Regions from separate parts of the Terribacillus aidingensis genome, predicted to be linked through region 2. Evidence: predicted binding sites of a transcription regulator. Region 2 holds the regulator's gene; the other holds the start of a gene.
What was found. Region 2 encodes Rex, which represses fermentation and respiration genes when NADH is low (regulators of the CRP and FNR family bind a similar motif). Its sites were predicted from a motif close to TTGTGAAATATTTCACAA; they were not measured.
Positions count from the first base shown of each region.

Region 1: a site for Rex is predicted at 4,941-4,958, ahead of qoxA (cytochrome aa3 quinol oxidase subunit II). Genes of this name have one in related genera too.

Region 1 covers NZ_CP159996.1:2,393,528-2,400,208, forward strand. Annotated here, with positions in the region: gene ABXS78_RS12670 (acyl-CoA dehydrogenase family protein) at 1-814, opposite strand, end outside; gene qoxD (cytochrome aa3 quinol oxidase subunit IV) at 902-1,222, opposite strand; gene qoxC (cytochrome aa3 quinol oxidase subunit III) at 1,224-1,835, opposite strand; gene qoxB (cytochrome aa3 quinol oxidase subunit I) at 1,852-3,801, opposite strand; gene qoxA (cytochrome aa3 quinol oxidase subunit II) at 3,822-4,847, opposite strand; gene ABXS78_RS12695 (GNAT family protein) at 5,211-5,771, opposite strand; gene ABXS78_RS12700 (MFS transporter) at 5,836-6,681, opposite strand, start outside.
Region 2 covers NZ_CP159996.1:450,900-457,580, forward strand. Annotated here, with positions in the region: gene tsaB (tRNA (adenosine(37)-N6)-threonylcarbamoyltransferase complex dimerization subunit type 1 TsaB) at 1-539, shown strand, start outside; gene rimI (ribosomal protein S18-alanine N-acetyltransferase) at 536-985, shown strand; gene tsaD (tRNA (adenosine(37)-N6)-threonylcarbamoyltransferase complex transferase subunit TsaD) at 982-1,989, shown strand; gene ABXS78_RS02545 (ABC-F family ATP-binding cassette domain-containing protein) at 2,186-4,141, opposite strand; gene ABXS78_RS02550 (redox-sensing transcriptional repressor Rex) at 4,581-5,207, shown strand; gene ABXS78_RS02555 (phosphate ABC transporter ATP-binding protein) at 5,346-6,071, shown strand; gene fetB (iron export ABC transporter permease subunit FetB) at 6,068-6,681, shown strand, end outside.

The DNA of each region.
Region 1 (6,681 bases), 1.6 Mb from region 2:
GCACACTGATAATCGGTTTATCCAATGTGTTTGGCTGAAACTCTTTAGCAAATGATACAGCTTCATCACGTGCACTTTTAGCAATGCCTAAGTAACAAGCAGGAATATGCAGTAACGACCCCTTCGGTCCAGATTTCTTCCTAGCTCTTTCCACGTAACAATTTGCTGGTACTCTTACCTGTTCCAGAATTAAATCGTCACTGCCTGTTGCACGCATTCCCATTGGATTCCAAGTCTTTTCGACACGTACCCCATTTATTTCCCTGGCAATTAAAAAGCTTCCGATGGTCTTATCTTCTTCTAAGTAAGCAGTCACTAAATAGTAATCCAGGTCAGCTGCCATGGATGTGAATGTCTTGCGGCCAGTTAGTATATAACCATTGCCTTCCCGCACAGCTTTCGTTTCAGGAATCCCCCCTCTTGTGGGACTTCCTGTTTTCGGTTCAGATGCTGCGCGATTGACAATTTTACGCTCCTGAACAACTTCTTCCAGAAACTTTTCGAACATACCATTTGGCCAATCTGCATTTTCGCATAAGTCCTGCATGGTACTCAAGTGCCACCCTATGGATAGAGCAGCTGCTCCATCGCCGGCGGCAACTATCTCCTGAGCCATTAAGAAATCATGCAGATTTGCTCCGTCACCTCCTTGTGCTTTAGGTACAGTCAGCAGTGTATACGCTGATGTCCGCAAGGCCTCCACCACTTGTGGCGCCAGCTGTGCCTGTTCATCACCAATCTGTTTGTATTTCTTTGCCACCTCTGCTACTTGTTTCGCTTTAGTAAGAATATGTTCTTCCTTTGCAATAATCATGCCGAACCTCCTCATTTATCCCCTCTATTTTAGTGAAAAGAAGAAAAGAATACAAAAAAACCCGCTCAAGAGAGCGGGTTTTCTGTGTTACATACTCATACCCATGTGCATGTGACCGGAAGTCATCAGCCAGTATGTGCCGACGATGATAACGATAGCGATGAAGAATCCGAAAAGTGTATTCCCGGAAATCAAACCGCCGTCTTCTCCTTCAGTCATGTGCATGAACATAACGAGCTGCAAGGCAGCCTGAATCACAGCGAAAATCAAGATAATGATGAAGATCGTTGTTGATGACCAGTCTGTCCATAGCGCTGTTGCGAAGGCTACAAGTGTCAACGCGATTGAGATCAAAAATCCGATGATGTGCTTCCAAGGGAAATGTCCTTTTTTCGTTTGTTGACTCATATTAATTCACCATCCCCATCAAGTAAACGCATGTGAAGATAAAGATCCACACAACATCTAAGAAGTGCCAATAGAGACTAGAGATAAAGACCTTTGATGCCGTTTTTGGTGTAAGTCCTCTTCTTGCTAGTTGGATCAGAAGAAGAATGATCCAGCCGATACCGATCGATACGTGCAGACCGTGTGTACCAAGCAAGATAAAGAACATAGACCAGTGTGCACTAGTTCCTAGTGTAACACCTTCGTGTACATAATGTACGAATTCGTATAGCTCATAGCCGATGAATCCTGCACCTAGGATAAGTGTAATGATCATCCAGCCAATAACACCTTTTACATTGTTCGCACGCATTTCGTGAATCGCGAGTCCGCAAGTGAAGCTACTTGTAAGAAGCAGCATTGTCATAATCATGACTAGGCCAGCTTCGAACATCTCGATGGATGTTGGTCCGTCGCCTACACGTGATTGTAACGCGAAATAAGACGCGAATAGTGTCGAGAACAAAGCGATCTCTGCACCAAGGAAGGTCCAGAAACCGGTGATGTTTAACCGGCCGGCTTCTGATTGGTATTCCAATGGCGCGTTGGGGTTCACATTGTGATCATGTGCCATTTCTTCACAACCTCCTTTATTTATTCGCTTTCGCTTCTGTTTCTTTTATTTCTTCCACGCTGACATAGTAACCATCATTGTAATCGAATGAACGAACAATCATAGTGATGAAGATACCGACAGCACCTACGATTCCAATCCAGTACCAATGGAATACAAGCCCGAATGCTGCCATACCCATCAATGCAGACATGATTGCCGGTGTAGATGAGTTACTAGGCATGTGAATTGGTTTATAATCCGTGTTCTTCTGTTGATCAAGACCTTTTTCCTTCATATCCCAGTAAGGATCAAGACCTGTTACTTCAGGAAGAACAGCGAAGTTGTAATGCGGTGGGATAGACGATGTAGTCGCCCATTCCAAGTTACGTCCAAGACCCCAAGCGTCACCAGTTTTCTCTCTTGGTGAATATCTCCAGCTATAGTAGATATTGTATACGAAGATGATGAATGCAAGACCCATCAGGAACGCACCGATTGTGGAGATCATGTTCAATCCTGTCCAGCCATCTTCTGGCAAATAAGTGGAAATACGTCTTGGCATACCGTCCAACCCTAGGAAATACTGAGGGAAGAAACATACGTTGAAGCCGATAACGAAAATCCAGAATGCCCATTTACCGATTTTTTCGTTCAATTTATGTCCGAACATTTTCGGATACCAGTAAATCAGACCTGCGAAACAAGCAAATACAGTACCCGAGATCAGCACATAGTGGAAGTGAGATACTAGGAAGTACGTATTATGATACTGATAGTCAGCTGCTGCCATCGCAAGCATTACCCCTGTTACCCCGCCAATTACGAAGTTCGGGATGAAAGCAAGGGACCAAAGCATCGGAGTCGTAAAGGTAATACGTCCTCGATACATCGTGAATAACCAGTTGAATATCTTAACCCCGGTCGGGATAGAGATAGCCATTGTTGTAATAGAGAAGAAACTGTTCGCTTCAGCACTATTACCCATTGTGAAGAAGTGGTGAACCCATACAAGGAAGCTCAATACAGAAATCGTCACAATGGACACAACCATCGCTTTGTAAGCGAATAGCTGTTTTCTTGCAAATGTCGAGATGATCTCAGAGAAGATCCCGAACGCAGGAAGAATAACGATATATACTTCAGGGTGACCCCATACCCAGAATAGGTTGACCCAAAGCATCGGGTTACCATCACCTTGCAAGGTGAAGAGTACGGAACCGAATAAACGGTCAAATGTCTGCATAGCAAGTGCAACTGTAAGCACTGGGAATGCAAAGATGATGATCAGCATTGTGATCAATGATGTCCATGTGAACATGGACATTTTCATTAGTGTCATACCTTTCGTACGCATCTTAAGGATGGTAACGAAGAAGTTGATACCTGTCATCAATGTACCGATACCAGCAATCTGGATTGCTAGCAAGTAGTAGTTCTGACCAGGGCCTGGGCTGAATTCATTCGTCGCAAGCGGCGTATAACCAGTCCAACCGGCATCAGGTGAACCACCGATGATGAAGGAAATATTGAATAGAGCCATACCGACAAAGAATGTCCAGAAGCTCAAGTTGTTCAAATACGGGAATGCAACGTCACGTGCACCGATTTGCAACGGTACGATGTAGTTGATCAAACCGATCAAGAATGGCATCGCCATGAAAAGGATCATGATAACACCGTGTGTCGAGAATACCTCGTTATAGTGCTGCGGATCCAGGAATTCCATCCCTGGCTTCGCAAGCTGCGTACGGATCATCAAACCATCGATACCGCCGCGGAAAAGCATTAATAGGGCACTAAGGATATACATGATACCCAGTTTCTTATGGTCAACGGAAGTCAGCCATTCTTTCCATAGCCAACTCCATTTTTTAAAGTAAGTAAGGGCAGCTACAACGGCGATTCCACCGAGCAAGATGCTGATCTGTGCGCCCAAAATCAATGGATCGCCGGTAATGATAAACTCATTCCATTTTAAGTCCAAAACTCTTCCCCCTCTCTCTGTTACTCATGACCCGCATGTGCATGTTCTTCAGAGTCCATGTCTTCATCCGAGTTGTCTACAGTATTGTCTTGCTGATAGTACGGAATTTCGTCTTCACGCAAGAGATTTTGAGATTTGTCTTTTGCATGCGGATTCTTCGGCTCATAGCCTAAGCGATCCCATGCTTCCAATGTGTAGTCCGCATTTTTTGAATGGTCAATCCATTGCAAGTGCGTACCATTGAATTCAGCTGTTCCGTCCTCATAAACACCAGGAATCAAAAGATTGTCATACTCGTATTGTGTCAGTTCTGGAGCGGAGTTTTGTACGTCTTCCACCCACTGTTGGTAATCAGCTTCTTCATCGGCGTAGACTTTGAATCGTTGTTCGTTGAAGCCTTCACCTGTGAAGTTAGCGTTTCGTCCATCGTACGTGCCAACGTGGTCTGCTTGCAGATAAAGAGTTGTCTGCATGCCTGCCATGTTATATTTCTGACCGCCTAGGCTTGGTATCCATAGAGCAGCCATGGAATCGGCAGATGTCAATTTGAATTCCACCGGACGGTGAATCGGAATATGCAGATAGTTCACTGTTTCGATGTCTTCTTCTGGATAGGTAAATACCCATTTCCAGTTGATGGATGTTGCATGTACTACTAGAGGGTCTTCTTGCGCTGCTTCAGCCGTCTTAGGCTGAGGCGCTTCCTCTAGTGAATAGATCGTTCTGACAGTAGGGACAGCCAAAATTACTACGATGATAATCGGGATGATCGTCCAGATAGTCTCGAGCAGCATGCTGCCGTGTAGTTCAGGGCTGTACTTGTCGTGATCCTTTCTTTCTCTGTACTTGACAAGGATAATCGTCAAAAGTACGAATACAACCGCAACGATTGTAAGCATAAAGATGATTGATAGAATAATAAGGTCACTCTGCTGACTTGCCACTGGTCCTTTCGGATCAAGCACTTCCGGTGTAGAACAGCCGGCGAGCATTAGCGGCAGGGCAAGGAACAATAGAAGACTTAAGGGTTTCAATTTTTTAAGCATGCGCCTGCTTCCCTTCCTTTCTTTACCTGAATTCACGAGAACGGTTGTTTTCCCTCTGCATAGGAAAACAACCATATCCGCTATAATAGGGTTTTGATAAGTATTTCACAATGAAACTTCCGCATTCCCGCAGGAGTGGCAGAAACTCAGCTGGAAACACACAATCACACTGCCGAATAGACAGTGTCTGACAACAATCCAGAAACTAGTGTAATACAAAGCAGCCAAAAAGACCAGACTTGCCTGGTAAGTAAACAGTTCATTTTTCATTCTAACACCGGCAAAAAGAGAGAATAAGAATAAGTAGTGAACAAAATTTGAACGTTTCATGTAAATCTGCAACTATTTCTGGTTTACCAGCCATTATCTGGTTTTGCTGTAATACACCGTATTGCGAACAGTCTTACCATCTACATGCAGGCTGTCAGAATAATGTATCCCCTCCAGCTTATAGCCGAGCCGTTCCGGAACAGCCCGGCTTGCACTGTTTTCTTCATCGCATAGTATCTGAACCCGCCGGACACCAAGCTCTGTAAAGGCATACTCCGTTTGAGCTTCAACGGCTTCCGTCATAAATCCCTGTCCCGTATGACGTGTGTCCATCCAATATCCGATTTCTACTTTTGGAACATCCCAATCTATCCCGTGAAAACCGCTGGATGCAATGAATTCTCCAGTATCCTTACGGAAAATGAGCATTCGCAGATTGGTCCGATTGATCCAATTTGCGACCGACTGCCGGATATTTTCCTCCGTTTCTTCCGGAGTCGGCAGTTCCTGCGCAAATGGCATCCAGAGCTGCAGCTCCGGCAGAGATGCTTTGATAGCTTCGTTCATAGCTTTGCCATCACCGATTTTAGGCTGCCTGATGATAAGACGCTCTGTCTCAATAGTAGTCTTGAAATCTCTTAATATTGGATTCATCGCTGCTTCCCCTCCTAGAAATTTATTCTAGTATGAAGGAAGGTATTGGACCTTGCAATACTATTCAGGCTGCTTCTGGTTGCTTTTTCTCTTCTCGATAAGATATTGCGGATAATAGAATTCCAATGATAGAAATACCGGCTCCGATAACAGAAAGCCATGTATAGCCGAGATTTGCATCCAGCACAAGTCCGCCTATATAAGCACCGCCAGCATTCGCCAGATTGAATGCTGACACACTTGCTGCTGCTGCAATCGTCGGGCCCTCTTTTGCTGCCATAACGATTTTTGACTGCAATAAAGGAGTTGTTCCAAAAGCACCGGCACCAAACAGGCCAATAATTAAAACAGCAGTGATCGCATATGGTGTTGCCAGCGGGAACAATAGGAGAATGACAGTCAGCGTTGCAAATACATAGATTAACGTTCTAGTCACATTGCCAGCAGCTAGCCGCGGCGTTGAAAAATTACCAATTACGCTCCCCATTCCGAAGAAGAAGAGACTGATCATGATTCCGACGCCTCCAAAGCCAGTAACCGACCGCAGCAGCGGTTCAATGAACGTGTAGGCAGTAAACACACCTGAGTAGCCAAATATGATGATAGCTATCGTCAGCAGCACCTGTTTATGTTTGAATACACTAAGCTCCTGCTTGATACGCGGCGTTTCTGCCGGCTTTGTATTCGGTGCACAAATAAGCAGCCCGATTAATCCTAACACTCCGAGAACTGCAATTAGCCAGAATACGAGACGCCATTCTATCAGTGAGCCAAGATAAGCTCCGAATGGGACACCGATCATGATCGCGATAGTAAGTCCACCATTGACGGCGGCAATCGCCTGGACACGTTTACGCGGTTCCACAAGGTCACTTGCCATGACAAAAGCGAGCGCGAAAAATGGACCGTG
Region 2 (6,681 bases):
CTGCTGATCTAGATCGAATTGTCGTTGGACAGGGACCTGGCTCATACACAGGTGTCCGAATCAGTATGTCAACTGCAAAAACAATGGCATGGGCACTTGGCATCGACGTTATCGGTGTTTCAAGTCTGGAAGGTCTTGCACATCAAGGAGAGCTATTCTCAGGGTATATCTGTCCTTTCTTCGATGCACGCAGAGGTCAAGTATATACGGCCCTGTACACCAGTAATAGTGATTCATTTGAACAAGTAGAAGAAACCGTCAATCCGCTATTCTCAAATTGGCTGGAACAGCTGCGGGAAAAAGGGGAAAGGATATTGTTTCTAAGCCCTGATATCGACATGTATCGCAGTATGATCATGGAAGTACTGGGTGATCAAGCCGTAATCCCGGAAGCAGCTGTACATTATGCTCGTCCCTCTGTACTTGCTCAAATAGGAGCGGCAAGGAAAACAGATGATGTACACCAAATCGTACCGAATTATGTTCGTGTGACAGAGGCGGAATCAAATTGGCTAAAGCAGCAGGAGCAGCAGAAGTGAGCGCACAGGTTTCCGTACGCCCGATGCGATTAGCCGATGTGCCAGCTGTTTATACAATCGAGACAGCATCTTTTGCAACTCCATGGACCATCGATATCTTTGAACGTGAGATAACGGAGAATACGTTTGCTAATTATTTTGTCATTGAAAGTGATGGTGTGATTGCTGGATATTGCGGGATGTGGCTCGTCATCGATGAAGCACAGATCACGAACATTGCTATCCTGCCGAATTTTCGAGGACAGAAACTGGGTGAGAAGCTATTTGCTCATGTGATGGAACAGGCAATACTTGCAGGGGCTTATCGTTTATCTCTTGAGGTACGTGTATCTAATATACCAGCACAGCATTTATATCGGAAATTTGGTTTAGTACCAGGCGGTATCCGAAAAAACTATTATACAGACAATCAGGAAGACGCGATTGTAATGTGGGTGAATTTATGAAAACATCAGAACTTATCTTAGCTATAGAAACAAGCTGTGATGAAACAGCCGCAGCAGTCATCGAAGGAGGCAGGATCATCAGATCCAATGTTGTTGCTTCCCAAATCGAGAGCCATAAGCGTTTTGGCGGTGTTGTTCCGGAAATTGCGTCCAGGCACCATGTGGAACAGATTACGCTCGTCATTGAAGAGGCTATCGAGCAAGCTGGAATCCAGAAAGAAGAATTGGATGCCATTGCTGTGACTCAGGGACCTGGTCTTATCGGTGCATTGCTTGTCGGGGTGAATGCCGCCAAAGCGCTGGCATTCTCCATCGGCAAACCGCTGATTGGCGTCCACCACATAGCAGGACATATCTATGCCAACCGTTTGGAGCAGGAGTTCGAGTTCCCGCTGCTGGCATTGGTCGTTTCTGGCGGTCATACAGAGCTTGTTCTTATGAAAGAACATGGCAGCTTTGAAGTAATCGGGGAGACCCGTGACGATGCAGCTGGTGAGGCTTATGACAAGGTAGCCAGGACATTGCAGCTGCCTTATCCAGGAGGCCCACGCATTGATAAGCTGGCAGCAGAAGGCGAGCAATCGATCGATTTCCCTCGTGCTTGGCTCGAGCCGGAGAGCTATGATTTCAGCTTTTCAGGTTTGAAGTCTGCGGTCATCAACACATTGCATAATGCTAAGCAAAAAGGACAAACGTTGGAGCCAGCAGATGTCGCCGCAAGCTTCCAAGCCAGCGTAGTGGATGTGCTTGTAGGGAAGACAATCCGAGCGGCCGAAGCATTTGGTGCTAAGCAAGTCATTGTTGCAGGTGGTGTTGCTGCTAATAGAGGGCTGCGCACTTCATTGGAAGAAGTGTTTGCGGACAAGCAAGCTGAACTGCTTATCCCGCCGCTTGCTTTATGCACGGATAACGCAGCCATGATTGGGGCAGCTGCATCCATTCTTTATCAGCAAGAGAAATTCGCTGATCTATCAATGAATGCCAAGGCATCCATGCCGTTATAATAAAAAGCATCGTTTTCATGAAGAAAACGATGCTTTTTTTATTCACATTACATATTCTGAATTGTGTATAACTTATTAAAACCCACTATTAGTACCAGGTAAAGAAGTGGATAAATCAGTGGAAAACCTCTGTGGATTCTGTGGATATTGTGTATAACCTTGTGTATATCCCATTAAATCAACAATGAAAACGCATTTAGTCTTGTGTATAACTTTCTTGTTCTTCGCTAAGTGTTTCCCATTCCTCCATCACTTCCAGAAGTGTTGCCTGAAGTTCCTCATTCTTTTCAGTGATTTCCTGGGCCTTCTGATAATCCTGGAAAATGTCCGGATCTGTGAGCAAAGTCTCATTGCTTTCAATCTCAGTCTCCAGTTCGGCTATCTTCTCTTCCAGCTCCGAAATGCGCCGTTCCCGTTTCCGTATTTCCCGCTTTATTGCCTTATCTTGATGATAAGAGGATTTGCTCTCCTGTGTAACAGTTGTTTGTTTCGTTTCTGCAGCAGAAGCCTCCAGAGCAGCAATTTCCTGCTTCTCTTGTTTCTTTTCGATAAAATAATCATAGTTGCCCAAGTAGGATATAATCTGCTTGTCCGCCATTTCCAGTACTTGTGTGGAAACTTTATTCATGAAGTATCGGTCATGTGAGACAAAGAGTATAGTACCCGGATAGTCGGCTAATGCACTTTCCAATACTTCCTTGCTGTCTAAATCAAGGTGGTTGGTCGGTTCATCCATGATCAAGAGATTTGATTTCTGCATCATCAGCTTCGCAAGGGCAAGACGTGCTTTTTCACCACCGCTTAGCGTGTTGACGACTTTGAGGACATCATCGCCAGTGAACAGGAAATTGCCAAGAATTGTGCGGATATCCTTTTCATCCATAAGTGGATACTCATCCCATAGCTCGGCAAGGACACTCTTCGAGGAATGCAATTCTGTCTGCTCCTGGTCGTAATAGCCGATGCTGACGCCTGTCCCAAGTTCCACATGACCGGACTTAGCAGGCAGCTTTCCAATGATAGTCTTGAGCAAAGTCGTCTTACCAGTTCCATTCGGTCCAGTAAGAGCAATGCGGTCTTGACGATTCATATGGAAGGTAACGTGTTCGAAGACAGGGGAGGTACTTTCCGGATACTGATAGGACAAGTCCTTTACCTTTAATACATCATTTCCGCTCCGCCGATCAATATCAAATGTGAGTTTCGCAGAAGATGCATCATGAAGCGGCCGATCGATTCTCTCCATCTTTTCCAGCTGTTTGCGTCTGCTTTGCGCGCGCTTTGTCGTTGTGGCACGTGCGATGTTCTTTTGGACGAATTCTTCCATCTTTTTAATTTCGGACTGCTGCTTCTCGTATTGCTTCAGCTCCCGCTCGAAATTGGCAGCTTTCTGTTCAAGATAATTACTGTAATTTCCTTTATAACGAACAGAGTGATTATGAGCTATCTCAATGACGGTATTGACGGTTTTGTCGAGAAAGTAACGGTCGTGCGATACAACTACGACAGCACCCTGGTAGCTGCTCAAATATCCTTCCAGCCAGTCCAAGGTAGAAATGTCCAAGTGGTTAGTCGGCTCATCCAGTATTAACACGTCTGGTTTCTGGAGGAGAAGCTTACCTAATGCAAGTCGCGTCTTTTGACCGCCGCTTAATGAACCTATCGGTGTGGACAAGTCCTTATCTCCGAATCTCAAACCGTTCAGTACAGAACGGATATCTGCTTCATATTGATAGCCTCCGTTCAAGCGGAAGGCCTGCTGTTTTGTATCATAATTGGTTAGAAGCTGCTGGTAGGCAGTATCGTCTGAAATAAGTTCAGGATCTCCCATCCTTTCTTCCAGACGGCGCAGCTCTTCCTCTTGCTGTATAAGATCTGCGAAAACAGTTTTCATTTCTTCCAGGATGCTTTTTTCAGATTCCAAGCCGGTATGCTGCTCCAAATACCCAAGAGTGGCATCCTTTGCTAAGAATACATTTCCTTCGTCATAGCTTAATTCCCCTGCAAGGATCTTCAGCAAGGTCGATTTTCCTGCACCGTTTCGTCCGACAATGGCTAATCGGTCCTGTGTTTGCACTTCCAGTTTTATATTAGATAAAATGACGTCTGCGCCAAATAGTTTCGTTATATTGTTAGCTTGCAATAAAATCATTCTGTTCACCTCATACTATCAGTGTATCCTATGTGACAAAACAGTAGCAAGCACCGAATTCCAGCGCTTTTCGCATTCATGCTGATGGACATCAGAAATGAATTTGTTAAAATGGAGACAAGGTACGTCTTTGTGAATCTGTACAAGACTTTCCTTCTCAAATCTGTTAGAATAAGTTGTTAACTATAATCGTACTTTGTGAAAGTATCATATGTAACAATTCAAGGACGAAGCCGCAGGCAGCATCTGCAACTCCTTACAGATGCGAGAAAGGAACCTGTCTGCATCCATTATTCCATTCTTTAGGAATAGGTGCTGATCATATACGACAGAAGGTAACAGAACGAAAGCGTTCTAGTCCGATAGGCCTTTTTGATCAGCTGCATGGCTGCACGAAGTTCCCTTCTGGAAGCTGCAGGCTTTAGGAGGATAAATGAGCATGTATATGGACCAAAATAAAATACCAAAAGCTACGGCAAAGCGGTTGCCGCTTTATTATCGATTTCTGAACAGTCTGCATCTGCAGGGGAAGACAAGAGTCTCTTCAAAAGAACTCAGTGAATCGGTTAAAGTAGACTCAGCTACAATCCGCCGGGACTTTTCCTATTTCGGAGCACTTGGTAAAAAAGGCTATGGTTATAATGTAGAGTACTTGCTGAACTTCTTCCGGAAAACACTAGATCAAGATGAGATCACAAGAGTGGCGCTCATCGGGGTCGGTAATCTTGGAACAGCTTTCCTGAATTATAACTTTACGAAGAATAACAATACAAAAATAGAAATGGCTTTCGATACGGATCCAGGAAAAGTTGATCATAATATCGGTGGTGTCCCTGTATACCATATCGACGATCTGGAACAATATATCAGCAATGTTAGTGCAGCGATCCTGACGGTGCCAGCGCATGCTGCACAAGCAATCACCGATCGTCTTGTCGAATGCGGTATTGCTGGAATCCTGAACTTTACGCCAGCGCGTATTGCGGTACCGAGCAATATTCGTGTTCACCATATCGATTTGGCTATTGAATTGCAGTCATTAGTTTATTTTTTGAAGCATTATTAATTCAAGCACCTCTCATACAGAGGTGCTTTTTCTTTAGAAAGTCAAACTGGAATCAATTCATGTTTTTATCGTATTATTCACGGCTAAATCAAGATCAGGCAGAGACACAAGAAATGTAAGCTGAAGGGAAGTGTAAGCATGGAGCATCAAGAAGCCATCACATTAGAGAATGTGACGTATGAAACGGAGAAAAACCATATCATCCATGATATTACAGGTGCGTTCACAAAGGGGAAGATTACAGCAATAATCGGCCCATCAGGCGCAGGGAAAACGACACTTTTTCGATTATGCAATGGATTACTGTCACCCTCAGGCGGAAATATCCTGATTGATGGGAAGGAAATCGTAACGTTTGATCCTGTGAGCTTACGTCGTCATGTCGGTATTGTTCTCCAACAAGCAATCATGCTTGAAGGAAGCGTTCGTGATAATCTGGCATTGCCATTACAGCTCTCTGAAAAGGAGCTGTCTGATGATGAGGCAGAGCGGATGATACAGTTGGTAGGCTTGGAACCTGATATCTTGAATCAGAATAGCAGGGATTTATCAGGCGGGCAGAAGCAGAAGGTCTCTATTGCTAGAACACTGCTGAATGAGCCGGGGATTTTACTGCTGGATGAAATCACCTCTTCCTTGGATCGAGTTTCTAGGCAGGATATTGAGAATCTGATGAAGCGGGTCAATAGAGAGAATGGAACGACGATCATCTGGATCACGCATAACTTGGAACAAGCAAAAACGGTTGCAGATGAAGTCTGGGTCATGATAAATGGCACGATTGCCGAAGCAGGACCGATTGCCATACTTGACCATCCAGAGAATGATGCCGTTAAGCACTTTGTCATGGAGGAGGAAAAATGAATGCACTTGCTTTGTTACTCACTCTGTTATTTGTCCTTATTCCACTTTTCTTATCTAAGACATTACAACTGGGACTCGAAAAAGATACGGTCATTGCAACAGTCCGTTCCATTATCCAGCTGTTTGCAGTTGGCTATGTGCTGCAGTTTATCTTCGATTCCGGTAATATCCTTTATATTTTCCTGATGGTGGCGCTCATGATCGGTGCAGCAGTACAAAATGCAAGAAAAAAAGGAGCATCTATCAGAGGCATTACATGGAAACTGGTGCTTACATTCATTGTAATCGAAGTACTGACACAAGGGATTCTTTTAGGACTTCAGATTACTCCTCCAACTGCACAATATATCATCCCATTAAGCGGAATGGTTATAGGGAATTCTATGGTGCTAGGTATTTTGTTTTTGAATCGCTTCACTTCAGAAGTGGCGTCCAGAAGAGAGGAAACAGAGCTTATCCTTTCATTGGGCGGCACACCGAAGCAAGCAATTCAACGCTCCCTGCTGGCATCCATTAAGGCAAGTACTATTCCCACGATAGAAAGCCAAAAAACGATTGGGCTAGTTCAGCTGCCAGGTATGATGAGCGGTCAAATCATTGCCGGAGCAGA